DNA from 2 places in the Pseudomonas sp. AC211 genome. Region 1 is predicted to be linked to the other one. Evidence: riboswitches for the same ligand, from Rfam matches in the RefSeq annotation. Region 1 holds a riboswitch; the other holds the start of a gene.

Region 1 (7,672 bases):
GAGGTTGGCCGACAGGCCTTGCATGATTTCGCCCGCTACCTGATCGAGGTAACGCAGGTTGCTTTCCTCGCTGGCCGACAGCTGATCCGCAGCGCCGACGGTGGACTGGATGGCTTTGTTGATCTCGCCGACTTTTTCCACCATGCGCTGCCCGGTTTCGGCCGACAGGCTGGACAGCTTGCGCACCTCATCGGCGACCACCGAGAAGCCCCGGCCGTATTCGCCGGCACGCGCTGCTTCGATGGCGGCGTTGAGGGCGAGCAGGTTGGTTTGGCTGGCGATGTCTTGCACATGCTTGGACATGCTCTGCAATTCGCTGGCATCGCTGTTCAGGTGGCCGACGGTGGCGAGCAATTGCTTGCGGTTGTCGCTGGCGGCGTGAAAGGCGCTGGTCACTTCGTCGAGGCGCGCGTTGGCGGTGCGCAGGCTGTCGCCGATGCCGTTGTTGCCGAGCACGCTTTCGGAACGGTTGAGGGTTTGTTGCAGGCGGTCGACCAGGCTGGCGAAGCGGTCGAAGAGGGCGCTGACGTTGCTGCCCAGCAATTGGCGCACCTGGCCAAGGTTGTCGTTCCAGGTGGGCAACAGCGCGGTGAGCAGCGGTTGGTTGTCCAGGGTCGGCGCGGTTTCTTCAACGTAAACCGGCTCGGCTGCTGCCGCCTTGCGCGGTCTAACAAACACGCCGGCCAAGGCGGTAACGGCCAGACCGGAGCCGGCCAACCACGGCATGGACACGCCCAGGCCAACCAGGCTGATGACAACTCCAAGGTAAAGCGCGCAATAGGCCAACACGGCAAATTCCCGACCAGGTTCAAGGTGGGCGAACTATAGGCAGCCGCGCACAAGCGAAAAATCGGGGCACCCCCTACAGGCTTTGTAGGGGTTTCCCCCTATACAGAAGTGCGCCGAGTTGGCGCCCCCCGCCGAATTGACGCTCAACCTGCAACCCTCTAACCTGCCACCCTCGCTTCAGGTGCCGCCATTTGGCGGTGAAACAGGGAAGTCGGTCCCGCTTGTTTTGCACGTGTTGCGCGTACAAAAGAAACGGCACAAGCCGACGCTGCCCCCGCAACGGTAATTGAGCTGAACACCGCACTAGCCACTGTGTAGAACACGGGAAGGCGCGCTGTTCTGTTGGCCATCACTGGCCGCGCTCATTAGCCCGGAGACCGGCCTGTCGCAGTACCACGGCATTGCGGAGGGCTTTGTCTGGCGTCGGGTGATTGCCTGCAATCCCTGCGTCTGCCGTTCTCCGCTAGCCTCAACCACGCCAATGAAAAGCCACTGCCGCGCGCTGGGTTTCATGGCCTGGACAATTGATGTTGAAGAGCTGAGACCGCAATGAGCGAATCCGCAGAACGCGACGCCCGCCACAAAGCGCGCATGGCCCGCAAAAAAGCCCTTATCGACGAGAAAATCGCCCAGGCCCAGAACGAATACGGCCTGCTGCTGGTGCACACCGGCAATGGCAAAGGCAAAAGCAGCTCAGCCTTTGGCATGGTGGCGCGGGCCTTGGGCCATGGCATGAAAGTGGGCGTGGTGCAGTTCATCAAAGGCGCGGCCAGCACGGGCGAAGAACGCTTCTTCCGCCGCTTCCCCGAAGAAGTCAGCTACCACGTGATGGGCGAGGGCTACACCTGGGACACCCAGGACCGCCAGCGCGATATCGACAAAGCAGTCGCCGCCTGGGCCGTTGCCAAAGACATGCTCAACGACCCGGCCATCGGCCTGGTGGTGCTGGATGAGCTGAACATCGCCCTCAAACACAACTACCTCGACCTCGACACCGTGCTTGCCGATATCGGCGGCCGTCCGGAATTTCAGCACGTGGTCGCCACCGGCCGTGGCGCACCGCCTGCGCTGATTGAAGCCGCCGACACCGTGACCGAAATGGCCATGGTCAAGCACGCGTTCAAATCCGGCGTGAAAGCCCAGGCCGGGGTGGAGTTCTAATGCAAAGCCACGCATGCCCGGCGCTGTTGATCGCCGCACCGGCGTCCGGCCAGGGCAAAACCACCGTCACCGCCGCCCTGGCGCGCTTGCACACACGCCAAGGCAAACGGGTTCGGGTATTCAAATGCGGGCCGGACTTTCTCGACCCCATGATTCTCGCCCGCGCCAGCGGTGCGCCGGTGTACCAGCTGGATTTGTGGATGGTCGGCGAAGCGGAAAGCCGTCGCCTGCTCTGGGAAGCCGCCGCCGAGGCCGACCTGATTCTGATTGAAGGCGTCATGGGCCTGTTCGACGGCACGCCATCGGCCGCCGATTTGGCCCGTCACTTCGGCGTGCCGGTGTTGGCGCTGATCGACGGTTCAGGCATGGCGCAAACCTTCGGCGCCATGGCTCACGGCATGGCCACGTACCAGGCCGACCTGCCGTTCTCCGGCGTGCTCGCCAACCGCACCGGCAGCGCCCGGCATGGCGAAATTCTGCGCGACTGCCTGCCGCCTGCCATCAAATGGTACGGCGCCTTGCCGCGCAGCGCCGCGATTGAACTGCCGAGCCGGCACCTGGGCCTGGTGCAAGCCGAAGAGCTGGAAGACCTGGACGCCCGTCTGGACGCCGCCGCCGACGCCCTGGCCGCCAGCGCCGACACCACGTTGCCGGCGCCCGTGCACTTCGCGCCGCCACCAATGGTTCGGCAGATATTGCCGTCGCTCAAGGGCGTGCGCATTGGCGTGGCGCGCGACACCTCGTTCGCCTTTCTCTATCAGGCCAACCTCGACCTGCTGCGCGAGCTGGGCGCCGAGCTGATCGAATTCTCGCCGTTGCGCGACAGCGCGTTGCCCGAGGTCGACAGCCTGTATTTGCCCGGCGGTTATCCGGAATTGCACCTGCAACCGCTGCAAGCCAACCAGGCCATGCGCGCCGCCATTCACGCCCATCACGCGGCGGGCAAACCGCTGCACGCCGAATGCGGCGGCATGTTGTACCTGCTCGACGCGCTAACTGACAAAGACGGCGCCAGCGGCGAACTGTTGGGCCTGCTGCCGGGCAATGCGCTCATGCATAAAAAGCTCAAAGCCCTGGCGTTGCAGGAAATCGACTTGCCCGAAGGCCGCGTGCGGGGCCACACCTATCACTACTCCGAACTGCACTGCGCCCTGGAGCCGCTGGCCCGTGGCGTGTGCCCGACCTACAAACGCACCAGCGAGGCGGTGTACCGCATCGGCCGGCTGACGGCTTCGTACATTCACCTGTATATGCCGTCCAACCCGGCGGCCGCCGCAGCACTGTTTCTGCCTGGCGCAGCGCCCGCTCTTAGCCACGTTCAGCAGAGCGACGAGCAACTGGCATGAGCGACCACGCCTACAGCGCGGCCGAGCGCGCGGCCATTTACCGCGCCATTGGCGAACGCCGTGACATGCGCCATTTCAGCGGCGGCGAAGTGGCGCCCGAGGTGCTGGCGCGCTTGCTCGAAGCGGCTCACCACGCGCCGAGCGTCGGCCTGATGCAGCCGTGGCGGTTTATCCGCATTACGCAAACACCGTTGCGCCATGCCATTCACGCGCTAGTGGAAGAAGAACGGGTGCGTACTGCCGAGGCGCTGGAACAGCGCGCCGATGAATTTATGCGGCTGAAGGTCGAGGGCATTCGCGACTGCGCCGAGCTGCTTGTGGTCGCCCTGGGTGATGGCCGCGAAGCCCATGTGTTTGGCCGTCGCACATTGCCAGAAATGGACCTGGCCTCGGTGTCCTGCGCGATCCAGAATTTCTGGCTGGCCGCTCGCGCCGAAGGGCTGGGCGTGGGTTGGGTGTCGATGTTCGAGCCGCACGCGTTAGCCGAATTGCTGCACCTGCCCGCTGGCGCCAAGCCGGTTGCAGTGTTGTGCGTGGGCCCGGTGCCCGAATTCTACGAAGCGCCGATGCTGCAACAGGAAGGCCGGGCGACGCCGCGACCGCTCAGCGAACTGCTATTCACCGACACCTGGCCGGAGGCGCAATGAGCATCGCCTTGCTCAGCGTCGCCGGGGTGGCGCTGGACGCGTGTTTCGGCGAACCCAAACGCTGGCATCCGCTGGTGGGCTTTGGGCGCCTGGCCAATGCCCTCGAACAGCGCTTCAACCGCGCCTTCAGCGACAACGCCGAAGAGGTCGGACGCGGCTGGCGCAGCCATGGCGTCACCGCCTGGGTGCTCGCCGTGCTGCCGCTGACCGTCGCCGCCTGGCTGCTGAGCCTGCTGCCCTACATCGGCTGGCTGGTGGACATAGCCGCGCTGTACCTGGCGCTGGGCATGCAAAGTTTGACCGAACATGCGCAACCGATTGTGCAGGCGCTGCGCGACGGTGATTTGGCCAAAGCCCGCGAGCGGGTGGGCTATATCGTCAGCCGCGACACCTCGGCTCTCGATGAGCACGGCGTGGCCCTGGCCGCCACCGAATCGGTACTGGAAAACGGCAGTGACGCGGTGTTCGCCGCCTTGTTCTGGTTTGTGCTGCTGGGCGCGCCCGGCGCGGTGCTGTACCGCCTGAGCAACACGCTGGACGCCATGTGGGGCTACCGCAACCCGCGTTTCGAACGCTTTGGCTGGGCAGCGGCGCGCATCGACGATGTGCTCAACCTGATCCCGGCGCGGCTGGTGGCGCTCACCTACGCGCTGCTCGGCAACACCCGTCTGGCCTTGCGCTGCTGGTGCCGGCAGGGCTTCACCTGGTACAGCCCAAACGCCGGCCCGGTAATGGCGGCGGGCGCTGGTGCGCTGGGCGTAGCGCTGGGGGCGACCGGCCATGTACCACGGCGCCCTGCGTGAACGCCCACCCTTGGGCGAAGGCCCGCCGCCGGACGCCGACACCATTGAGCGCGCCGTGCGGTTGGTGCGTCGTGGCGTGCTGCTGTGGCTGCTGGTGTTGCTGCTCGGAGGGCGCCTGTTTGCCTAAGCCAATCAGCGCCGGCCTGCTCCATGGCGGCCGACTGCAACAGGCCGCGCGTGACTACGACATTGCCGTCGAAGACTGGCTGGACCTGTCCACCGGCATCGCGCCGTGGCCGTTTCCCCTGGCCGAGATTCCCGTCAGCGCCTGCGGCGCGGCTGCCCGAAGATGACGACGGCTTAACCGCCGCTGCCTGCGCTTATTACGGCGTTGAGCAGTTGCTGCCGGTGGCCGGTTCACAAGCAGCCATTCAGCTATTGCCGCGTTTGCGTGGGCGCAGCCGTGTGGGCGTGCTGTCGCCGTGCTACGCCGAACATGCCCACGCCTGGCGCGAACCCGGGCACGACGTTCGCGAACTGACCGAGGCCGACGTCGCCGCGCAGCTCCATGAGCTGGACGTGCTCGTGGTGGTCAACCCCAACAACCCCACCGGCCGCCTGTGCCCGCGCGACCAGCTTTTGACCTGGCACGCGAACCTGGCGGAGCGGGGCGGGTGGTTGCTGGTGGACGAAGCCTTTATCGACATCACGCCGCAGCACAGCCTGGCGGCCGACTGTCCGCGTGACGGTCTGATCGTGCTGCGCTCATTCGGCAAATTCTTCGGCCTGGCCGGCGCTCGACTGGGCTGCGTGCTGGCGGCGCCAGCGCTGCTGCAAGCCCTGGCCGATCGCCTCGGCCCCTGGACCGTTAACGGGCCAAACCCGCGCCGTGGCCCGCCAGTGTTTCGCCGACCTCGCCAGTCAGAAGCAGCAACGTGAACGTGCGCTGTACGCCAGCGAGCGGCTTTCCGAGCTGATGACGGTTAACGGCCTGCAACCCAGCGGCGGCACTGGGCTTTTTCAATGGTGGCAAGGCGAACAAGCCGCTGCCGTTCACGATTTTTTCGCCCGGCGCGGCGTGCTGCTGCGGTTGTTTCCGGCTCATAGCAGCCTGCGCATCGGCCTGCCGGCTGAAGAGGCTGACTGGCTAACACTGACCGAGGTTTTCCACGCGTGGCGCACCAATGACTAACGCAACCGGCACCACCTTGATGGTGCAAGGCACCACATCGGACGCCGGCAAAAGCACGCTGGTGGCGGCCCTGTGCCGTTGGCTGCATCGCCAAGGCGTGAACGTGGTGCTTTTCAAACCCAGAACATGGCGCTCAACAGCGCCGTGACCGTCGACGGCGGCGAAATTGGCCGCGCCCAGGCGGTGCAAGCGCAAGCCTGTGGTTTGCCGGCACACACCGACATGAACCCGGTGCTGCTCAAACCAAACAGCGACACCGGCGCGCAAGTCATCATTCACGGCCGCGCCGTCACCAGCATGGAAGCGGCCCAGTACCACGACTACAAAAAGGTCGCCATGCAGGCCGTGTTGCAGTCGCACCAACGCTTGAGCAGCGCCTATACGGTGGTGATGGTCGAGGGCGCGGGCTCGCCGGCGGAAATCAATTTGCGTGCCGGTGACATTGCCAACATGGGCTTCGCCGAAGCGGTGGATTGCCCGGTGATTCTGATTGCCGACATCGACCGCGGCGGCGTGTTTGCCCATCTGGTCGGCACCCTGGAATTGCTCTCCGAAAGCGAGCAGGCGCGGGTGAAAGGCTTCGTCATCAACCGCTTTCGCGGCGCCCTCAGCCTGTTGCAACCGGGCCTGGACTGGCTGGAACAACGCACGGGCAAACCGGTGCTGGGCGTATTGCCGTACCTCACCGACCTGCACCTGGAAGCTGAAGACGCTATCGACACCCGGCAAACCGCCAAAGCCGAGCAGGTGCTCAAGGTCGTGGTGCCGGTGCTGCCGCGCATCAGCAACCACACCGACTTCGACCCGCTGCGCCTGCACCCGCAGGTAGACCTGCAATTCATCGCCCCCGGCCAGCCGATACCGCCTGCCGACCTGATTATTCTGCCGGGCTCGAAAAGCACCCGTGGCGACCTCGCCGTGCTGCGTGCGAACGGCTGGGAAAGCGCCTTGCACAAACACCTGCGCTACGGCGGCAAGGTGCTGGGCATTTGCGGCGGTTTCCAGATGCTCGGCCAACAGATCCACGACCCGGCAGGTATCGAAGGTGCCGCCGGATCGAGCGCCGGACTGGGGCTGCTCGACTTCGACACGGTGTTGGTCGAGCACAAACAACTGCGCAACGTGAACGGCCATTCTATGCCTCGACGGCGCGGCCATCAGCGGCTATGAAATTCACGCCGGCATCAGCACCGGGCCGGCCTTGGAACGGTTCGCCGTGCAGCTCGACGACGGCCGCTGCGACGGCGCCTGCAGCGACGATGGACAGATTCTCGGCACCTATCTGCATGGGCTGTTCGAGAGCCCCGCTGCCTGCACAGCGTTGCTGCGCTGGGCCGGACTGCAAGACGTGCAGACCGTCGACTACCACGCCCTGCGCGAGCGCGATCTGGAGCGCCTGGCGGACTTGGTTGAACAGCATCTGGATACCGAAAAATTGCGCCACTTATGCGGGCTATAAACCACTCTGTGGGAGCGGCTTTAGCCGCGATGCTCTTGCGACCAAAAAGCATCGCGGCTAAAGCCGCTCCTACAGGTCCGCGATTTGCACTCGATGTTTGGCGAGCACCGGAAACCAAGCAACTCGCGCGGTATTCCACGCACTCTGTGGGAGCGGCTTTAGCCGCGATGCTCTTGCGATCAAAAACATCGCGGCTAAAGCCGCTCCTACAGGGGCGGTGACAACTTTGGACACTGACCATGCATGAACTCATCCTCGGCGGCGCCCGCTCCGGCAAGAGCCGACTCGCCGAACGCCTGGCCAGCGAAAGCACCTGGCCCGTCACCTATATCGCC
Region 2 (7,672 bases), 2.8 Mb from region 1:
CTGAGATGCGCCGTCATACGGCTCACGTGCGGCAGTTCGCCGTGGGGAAACACGTAACGGCCAATGAATTCGCCCGCGCCGCGCCCAGCCGGGCGGCCATCGGTGTAGCGCGAGGTGATGCCATGGTTCATCACCAGCCCGCCTTCGCGTACGGCGCCGAATAGCTGCTGGCAGTACAGCGGCAGATTGGCGTGACCGACATGTTCGAACATGCCCACGCTGACCACTTTGTCGAAGCGGCCGTCTTGCGGCACGTCGCGGTAGTCCATTAGCTCGAGCTGCACGTTTTCCTGCAGGCCTCCGGCGGCTACCCGCTCCCGGGCCAGGTCCAGTTGCGCCTGGCTCAGGGTGATGCCGGTGACCTGCACGCCGAACTCTCGGGCGGCGAAGCGCGCCAAGCCGCCCCAACCACAGCCGACGTCGAGCAAGTGCTCGCCGGGTTGCAGCCGTAGCTTGCGGCACAAGTGGCGCAGCTTGGCCTGCTGCGCGGTGGCCAGGTCTTCTTTTCCGGTAGGAAAGTAGGCGCAGGAATAGACCATGTCCGGGTCGAGCCACAGCTGGTAGAAGCGGTTCGACAGGTCGTAGTGGTAGGAAATCGCCTCGGCATCGGTGGCCTTGTCGTGCGCTTCGCGCTGCAACGCCCGTTGCTCGTCATCGCTTAACGCTTCGCTCAGGGCGTCGCCCAGGCGAATCACCTCGAAATCGGCCCTTCCAGCTCTAGCCGACCCTCCACGTAAGCGCCGCCGAGTGCATCCAGGCTCGGATGGCTGAGCTGACTGATCAGGCCAGGGTCCTTGATCACCATGGTCACCTGCGGCTGCGGCCCCAGGTCGAGTTCGTAGCCGTTCCATAAGCGCAGGCGCAACGGCAGTTGCAGATTGCGCAGGGTCAGTGGAAGTTGCGCCAGCATAAAAAGCCCCCGTACAGACGTCATGCAGTGGCTCTGACGAGCCCAAAGCTACTGACCGAGGCAAGCGACGCGCAGTTGCACAGCTCTGCCGGGCGGGCGATGTGCGGCCGTTTCGCCGGGCGTTTAGTCGCTGGCCGGGCGAAACAGGTGCGCATGCCCAGCGCGGTACAGGTTGGAATCAGCGAAGGCGTCGGCGCTGAGCACCCGACCGACCACAATCAACGCCGTGCGCTGAAAGCCTTTGGCCGCCACCGCCGCTTCGATATCCGCCAGGGTGCCTCGCACCCAGTCCTGATCGGGCCAACTGGCGCGGTGGACCACGGCGATGGGGCAATCGGCGCCGTAATGCGGCACCAGCGCCTCGACGATCTTGGCCAAATGCTGCACGCCCAAATGGATGGCCATGGTGGTGCCGTGGCGCGCCAAGTCGGCCAGCGCTTCGCCTTCCGGCATTTTCGAGCGGCTGCCGTAGCGGGTGAGAATCACCGTTTGCGCGATGCCGGGCAGCGTCAGCTCGCTTTCCAGCAAGGCCGCGCAGGCTGCCGTTGCGGTGACGCCGGGCACGATTTCGAAGGGAATATTCAGGCGGCGTAAATGGCGAATCTGCTCGCCGATTGCGCCGTATAACGACGGATCGCCGGAGTGCACGCGGGCAACGTTCTGCCCCTGGCTGTGGGCGGTCTCGATCAGGCGGATGATTTCATCCAGATGCAGCTCGGCGGTGTTCACCACGGTATCTGCGCGATGGCCCTCCAGCACCGCCTCTGGCACCAGCGAACCGGCGTACAGCAACACCGGGCAGCTGCGTATCAAGCGCTGGCCTTTCACGGTAATTAGCTCGGGGTCGCCGGGGCCGGCGCCAATGAAATACACCGTCATACGCATTCCTCCACGCCGGCGATGGCCACGGTGGCGCTCGCACTGGTGTGTTTACCGATTAAAAGCCCGGCGCGTTTTTTCCCGTCACCGCTTCCACCTGCGTCAGAGCGCTTGCCTCGGCGACGCTGACTGCGCCAGTTGCGCGCAGGGCAATGGCCGACACGCTGCTGACGCGATCACTGGCTGCGTCCAACTGAGCCGGTGGCAGCCACGCGAGCGGCAAGCGCAACGTGGCGGCGAGCGCGCGAAGGCCAGCCTCGTCACGTTTGTGTTCAACGCTGGCGAGGCCGGCGAGGTCAGCGACACCCAACCCGTGCGCGCTCAGCGTGTGTTCCAGCAACTGACGAAGTTCAGCCTCGCTACAACCCGCGCGGCATCCGATTCCAGCGATAAAAGGCGCAACGATAGGCACAGAGAAAAACGCCTGAATACGTAAGAAAAAACCCGCTGAGAGCATGCCCTTCAGCGGGTTCTTGCGCAGCATGAACGAGGGGGTTACACCGCGCTCTTGCCCGCAAACCGGCGATACAGCCAGGCGCTCAGCAAGCCCAGGGCCGACCAGAACAACGCGTTGGTAATCAGCGAGGCCCAGATGAACTGATGCTCCAGCGCCTCGGGTGCCAGGCTCGAATGCACCTCAGGCTGCGGCGCGCCGATGACGTGTGGCACCACCAGCAACACAGCGCCGATCACTTTCACCGCCCAGTGGCGGGCGAATACCAAAAAGGCCAGGCCCACGGCGGTCGCGGTTGCGGTGCCGATCCACCAGTACTGACGCAGCTGCAAATCAGCGGCGGCGGTGCCTGGCAATTCAGGCGGCAGACCGAGCGAGGGCGCCAGCGAAAAGGTAGCGAAACCGGCCAGGCCCCAGAACAAACCGTCACGGGTACGACCCGGCGCGCGCAGGGTGAACAAGCCCGCCAACATCAGCGCGAAACCAACGGCCACCACCAGATTGGCGCCCGTGGTCGACGCCACGCGCTGCCAGCCGTCTTGCGGCGACCACGCTTCGCTGCTGTGTTCATGGGAATGGGCGGCGGCGCCCGGCTCATGGCTGTGCTCGGCAGGTGCGGCCTGCGCCATAGCCGGCTCAGCGCTTTCAAAGGTTTCGCCCTGAAGAATCAGCGGCGCCACCCAGAAGCTTTGCAACAGGGTCAGAAACAGGGCACCCAGTAGCCCGGCAAACCCGGCGGTTTGCGCAATACGCTTAATCATTTCGCGGTCTCTTCAGTCGCACGCACACTTGGTGGCACAGAAATTAGTGGCACGGAAACGCGGCACTGTGGCGGGTGTCGTGAGCAGCGTTGTGTACCGCCTCGACATGGGAGAAACCGGCGAAATACACCAGCAACGCGCCCAACAGGCCGGCGCCGATGGCGACCACGAGACGCTGAGAAAGCGAGGCACTGGCCTCGGCAGAATGAGTAAGGGTGCTACTGGACATGACCGTTCCCTCTGAACTGGAAATGAAAACGTAGCAGAAGGGAACGCACGAGGAGCCGAATGCGAGCGCATTCAGACTTCCGGCTTGCGCCCGCCCACCGCGGGTTTTGCCTACTGGTATGAATTCAGGCCGGTCTCCGGGCTCGCATGGCTGAAGGGTTTCAACACACGCCTACCGTTGCGGGGGCAGCGTCGGACTAACTGCTCCAGAACCGACCAGAGCGCGCACCGACTTCCCGTTTCACCTTGCGCACGACGACGCAAGACACCTGAAACAGCGCGCTAGAACACCATTTTCATCGGCAAAGGTCAACGCTGACGTGCCTCGCCCGTGCAGGCTTCCATGTCCAGAAGCTGGATGATCGGACCTCATCGAATTTGACCCATCCCCCACCACTGCGTAGCCTTGCTCGCTTCGAGGTCTCGGCGCATTTGCGCCAGAGCTAAGAGGAACGCGGTGCGCTGAACAGCCAGGCCGCGGCTGCCCCCGCAACTGTAAACGACCGGCTTTCTTCCAGTGCCACTGCCACGCGCGGGAAGGCGAGGAAAGCGGCCCGCATCAAGGGCCATGTCGTGAGCCAGGAGACCTGCCTCGAACCTATTCACGACAACCGGGCGGGGTGATCCGGTGGCGAATTCTGCGGTGAGCGCTCTGCTCGCTGTAGCCGTCGCAGCCGCCCGCCGATCCGATTTCGCGCGTATCCAACAGGGCTGCATTCGATGAAAAGCTTGGCCAAACTCCCCGTCACCATCGTCACCGGCTTCCTCGGCGCCGGCAAAACCACGCTGCTGCGCCATATGCTCGACAACGCCGAAGGCCGCCGCATTGCGGTGATCGTCAATGAGTTTGGCGAGCTGGGTATCGACGGTGAAATCCTCAAGCAATGCACCATCGGCTGCACCGAAGAAGAAGCCAACGGCCGCGTTTACGAGCTGGCCAACGGCTGCCTGTGCTGCACGGTGCAAGAGGAATTCTTCCCGGTGATGCGCGAGTTGGTAGCGCGGCGCGGTGACTTGGACCAAATTCTTATCGAAACCTCGGGCCTGGCCCTGCCCAAGCCATTGGTGCAGGCCTTCAACTGGCCGGAAATTCGCAACGCCTGCACCGTTGATGCGGTGATCACCGTGGTCGACAGCCCGGCCGTAGCCGCCGGCACCTTCGCCGCATTCCCAGACCAGGTCGACGCGCAGCGCCGCGAAGACCCGAACCTGGACCACGAATCGCCGCTGCACGAGCTGTTCGCCGACCAACTGGCCAGCGCCGACCTGGTGATTCTCAACAAAGCCGACTTGCTCAGCCCTGAAGCCCTGGCCGCCGTGCGTGCCGAAGTGGCCGAGGAACTGCCGCCCGCGGTGAAAGTGATCGAAGCACGCAGCGGCGTGCTGCCTTTGTCGGTGCTGCTGGGCTTGAACTCGGAAACCGAGCTGCACATCGACAGCCGCAAAACCCACCACGATCTTGAAGACCACGAAGAGCATGACCACGACGAGTTCGACTCCTTCTCCGTGGAACTGCCGGAAGTCGAAGAAGCGCAGTTGCTGGCTGCGCTCAACGGCCTGGTGGAGCGTCACGGCGTGCTGCGCGTCAAAGGCTTCGCCGCCATTCCCGGCAAACCGATGCGCCTGCTGATTCAGGGCGTAGGCAAGCGTTTCGACAAACACTTCGACCGCGCGTGGCGCAGCGATGAAACGCGCAGCAGTCATTTGGTGATCATTGGCCAGGAGTTGGATGAAGCGGTGATTGGTAACGAATTGCGCCAGGCATTGGTGTGAACACGCGGCAATTGCCTTTGCTCCCTCTCCCGCTCGCGGGAGAGGGTTGGGGGTGAGGGCAGCGGTTTTGCGTTAGCCCCGGCCCTCTCCCTCGGTCCCTCTCCCGCAAGCGGGAGAGGGAAGCACAGCATCTGAGTCTGTTATGCACTTACTGCGCACCCAACCCGGTGGTTTCGTCCCCGCTGATGGCATTGCCCATCTGGCGCAAACCCCTGCGGATGTGGTGATTCTGTGCACCGGAGACTCGCACCTTTCGCTGCTCGCCGCCGCTGCCCAAACCCTGCCGGACGATTACCCAAGCCTGCGCCTGGCCAGCCCCGCGCAGTTGCAGAATCACGCCTCGGTGGACCTCTACGTCGAGGAAGTGCTGCAACACGCCAAGGTGATTCTGGTATCGGTGCACGGCGGGCTGAGTTATTGGCGCTACGGCATTGAGCGGCTGGTGGAACTGGCGCAACGCGGCGCGCAGTTGATTCTGGTGCCAGGCGATGACAGCCCGGACCCGGAGCTAACCGCCCTCGGCACCGTCGCGCCGGAGCAGGCCGAACGCCTGTGGCAGTACCTGCGCCAGGGCGGCGTCGACAACGCCCGTCAGCTGTTTCATTACCTGGCCGCCACTTGGCTCAACGGCGATTACCCCTGGGCCGAGCCGCAGCCGTTGCCGCGTGTGGGCGTGTATCACCCCAGCGCGGCCAATGCCGGACTGGCAGATTGGCAAGCGACCTGGGCAGCCGGCCAGCCGGTGGTGGGCCTGCTGTTCTATCGCACCCACGTGCAGTCGGCGAACACCGCCTTCATCCACAGCTTCTGCGAGCGCTTGAGCGCGCAAGGGCTGAACCCGCTGCCCATCGCCGTCGCCAGTTTGAAAGAAGCGGCGTGCCTGGCCGTGGTCGAAGACCTGCTCGACGAAAGCAACGCCAGCCTGATCATCAACACCACTGGCTTCGCCCAATCCAACCCCGAGCAACCCAACCTGCGCCCGTTCCGCCGCAATGTGCCGGTGCTGCAGGCGATTTGCGCGCTGGATAATCAGCCGCTGTGGGAGGCCAACCCGCAGGGCCTGGGCTCGCGCGATTTGGCCATGCACATCGCCTTGCCGGAACTCGATGGCCGGCTGATTACCCGCCCCATCAGCTTCAAGGGCCTGGCGTGGCGCAGCGAGCGCAGCCAGAGCGATGTGGTGTGCTACGAAGCCGATCTGGAGCGCATGGACTTTGTCGCCGAGCTGGCGCGCCGCTGGGTCGACCTGGGGCGGGTGGCCAATGCCGACAAACGCATCGCCCTGGTGCTCGCCAATTACCCCACCCGCGATGGCCGCATCGGCAACGGCGTGGGCCTCGACACGCCCGCTGCGGCGCTGAATATTCTTCGCGCCCTGCAAGCCGAGGGCTACCCGGTCGAACGTTTGCCGGAAACCGGCACCGCGCTGATTCATGAGTTGCTCGGTGGCGTGACCAACGACCTCGACGGCCTGGACCTGCGCCCCTGTGCGCAAAGCCTGGCGCTCGCTGACTATCACCGCCTGTTCGCCCGCCTGCCACTGGCTAACCAGCAAGCGGTGCGTGAACGCTGGGGCGAGCCCGAACAAGACCCCATGTTCCGAGGCGGTCGCATGATGATCGCCGGGCTGCGCTACGGCCTGACGTTTGTCGGTATTCAGCCGGCGCGCGGCTACCAGCTCGACGCCAGCGCCGTGTACCACGACCCCGATCTGGTGCCGCCCCACGGTTACCTGGCGTTTTACTTCTGGTTGCGCGACACCTTCGCCATGAACGCCGTGGTGCATGTTGGCAAGCACGGCAATTTGGAATGGCTGCCGGGCAAAAGCGTGGGCTTGTCGCAGCATTGCTGGCCGGACGCAATTCTTGGCCCAACGCCGAACGTGTACCCGTTTATCGTCAACGACCCCGGCGAAGGCGCGCAGGCCAAGCGTCGCACCCAGGCGGTGATCATCGACCACCTGATGCCGCCGCTCACCCGCGCCGAAAGCTACGGCCCGCTGCGCGACATTGAGCGCCTGGCCGACGAGTACTACGACGCTTCGCTGCTCGACGAGCGGCGCGCGACCGAGCTGCGCGGCGAAATTCTCGCCCTGGTGCGCGCGACCCAGCTCGACCGCGAGTTGCAGCTACAGATCAACGACGACCCCAATTCCTGGCTGCCCCAGTTGGACGCCTATCTGTGCGATTTAAAGGAATCGCAGATTCGCGACGGCCTGCATGTGTTCGGCGAATCGCCGGCTGGGCGCTTGCGCCTGGACACGTTGCTGGCCTTGCTGCGCATTCCCCGTGGCGACGGCAAAGGCCGCAACGCCAGCCTGTTGCAGGCGCTGGCGAAGGATTTCGAGCTGGGTTTCAACCCGCTGAATTGCGAAATGGCCGCGCCGTGGAGCGGGCCGCGTCCGGCTGCGCTGCACGCGGTTAGCAACGATACCTGGCGCACGGAAGGCGACACCCGTGAACGGCTCGAGCTGTTCGCCGTGCAATTGATTGCCGCCAGCTTGAATGGCGACCAGTCGGAATGCGGCGAACACACCCGCGCCGTGTTGGCGGCGTTGCGCGAGCACGTGGCACCGACGCTGGACGCCTGCGGGCCGGCGGAAATGCACGGCTTGCTCGCGGCGCTGCGCGGCGCCTTCGTGCCCGCCGGGCCGAGCGGTGCGCCTAG

The links. Region 1 has a riboswitch for cobalamin ahead of cobO (cob(I)yrinic acid a,c-diamide adenosyltransferase). Riboswitches for the same ligand answer to the same signal wherever they lie in the genome.
Region 2: another riboswitch for cobalamin. It lies ahead of cobW (cobalamin biosynthesis protein CobW); the one in region 1 lies ahead of cobO (cob(I)yrinic acid a,c-diamide adenosyltransferase).

Annotation. Positions count from the first base shown of each region.
Region 1 is NZ_OZ409830.1:2,363,781-2,371,452, reverse strand. Features, by position in the region: gene ACZZZP_RS11230 (methyl-accepting chemotaxis protein) at 1-726, opposite strand, end outside; cobalamin riboswitch at 952-1,189, shown strand; gene cobO (cob(I)yrinic acid a,c-diamide adenosyltransferase) at 1,339-1,950, shown strand; gene ACZZZP_RS11220 (cobyrinate a,c-diamide synthase) at 1,950-3,296, shown strand; gene bluB (5,6-dimethylbenzimidazole synthase) at 3,293-3,943, shown strand; partial or broken gene cbiB (adenosylcobinamide-phosphate synthase CbiB) at 3,940-4,873, shown strand; partial or broken gene cobD (threonine-phosphate decarboxylase CobD) at 4,908-5,878, shown strand; partial or broken gene ACZZZP_RS11200 (cobyric acid synthase) at 5,871-7,337, shown strand; partial or broken gene cobU (bifunctional adenosylcobinamide kinase/adenosylcobinamide-phosphate guanylyltransferase) at 7,577-7,672, shown strand, end outside.
Region 2 is NZ_OZ409830.1:5,116,729-5,124,400, reverse strand. Features, by position in the region: partial or broken gene cfaB (C17 cyclopropane fatty acid synthase CfaB) at 1-910, opposite strand, end outside; gene cobM (precorrin-4 C(11)-methyltransferase) at 1,034-1,789, opposite strand; gene ACZZZP_RS23830 (cobalamin biosynthesis protein) at 1,848-2,201, opposite strand; gene ACZZZP_RS23825 (CbtA family protein) at 2,285-3,004, opposite strand; gene ACZZZP_RS23820 (CbtB domain-containing protein) at 3,048-3,233, opposite strand; cobalamin riboswitch at 3,344-3,520, opposite strand; cobalamin riboswitch at 3,634-3,841, shown strand; gene cobW (cobalamin biosynthesis protein CobW) at 3,953-5,005, shown strand; gene cobN (cobaltochelatase subunit CobN) at 5,148-7,672, shown strand, end outside.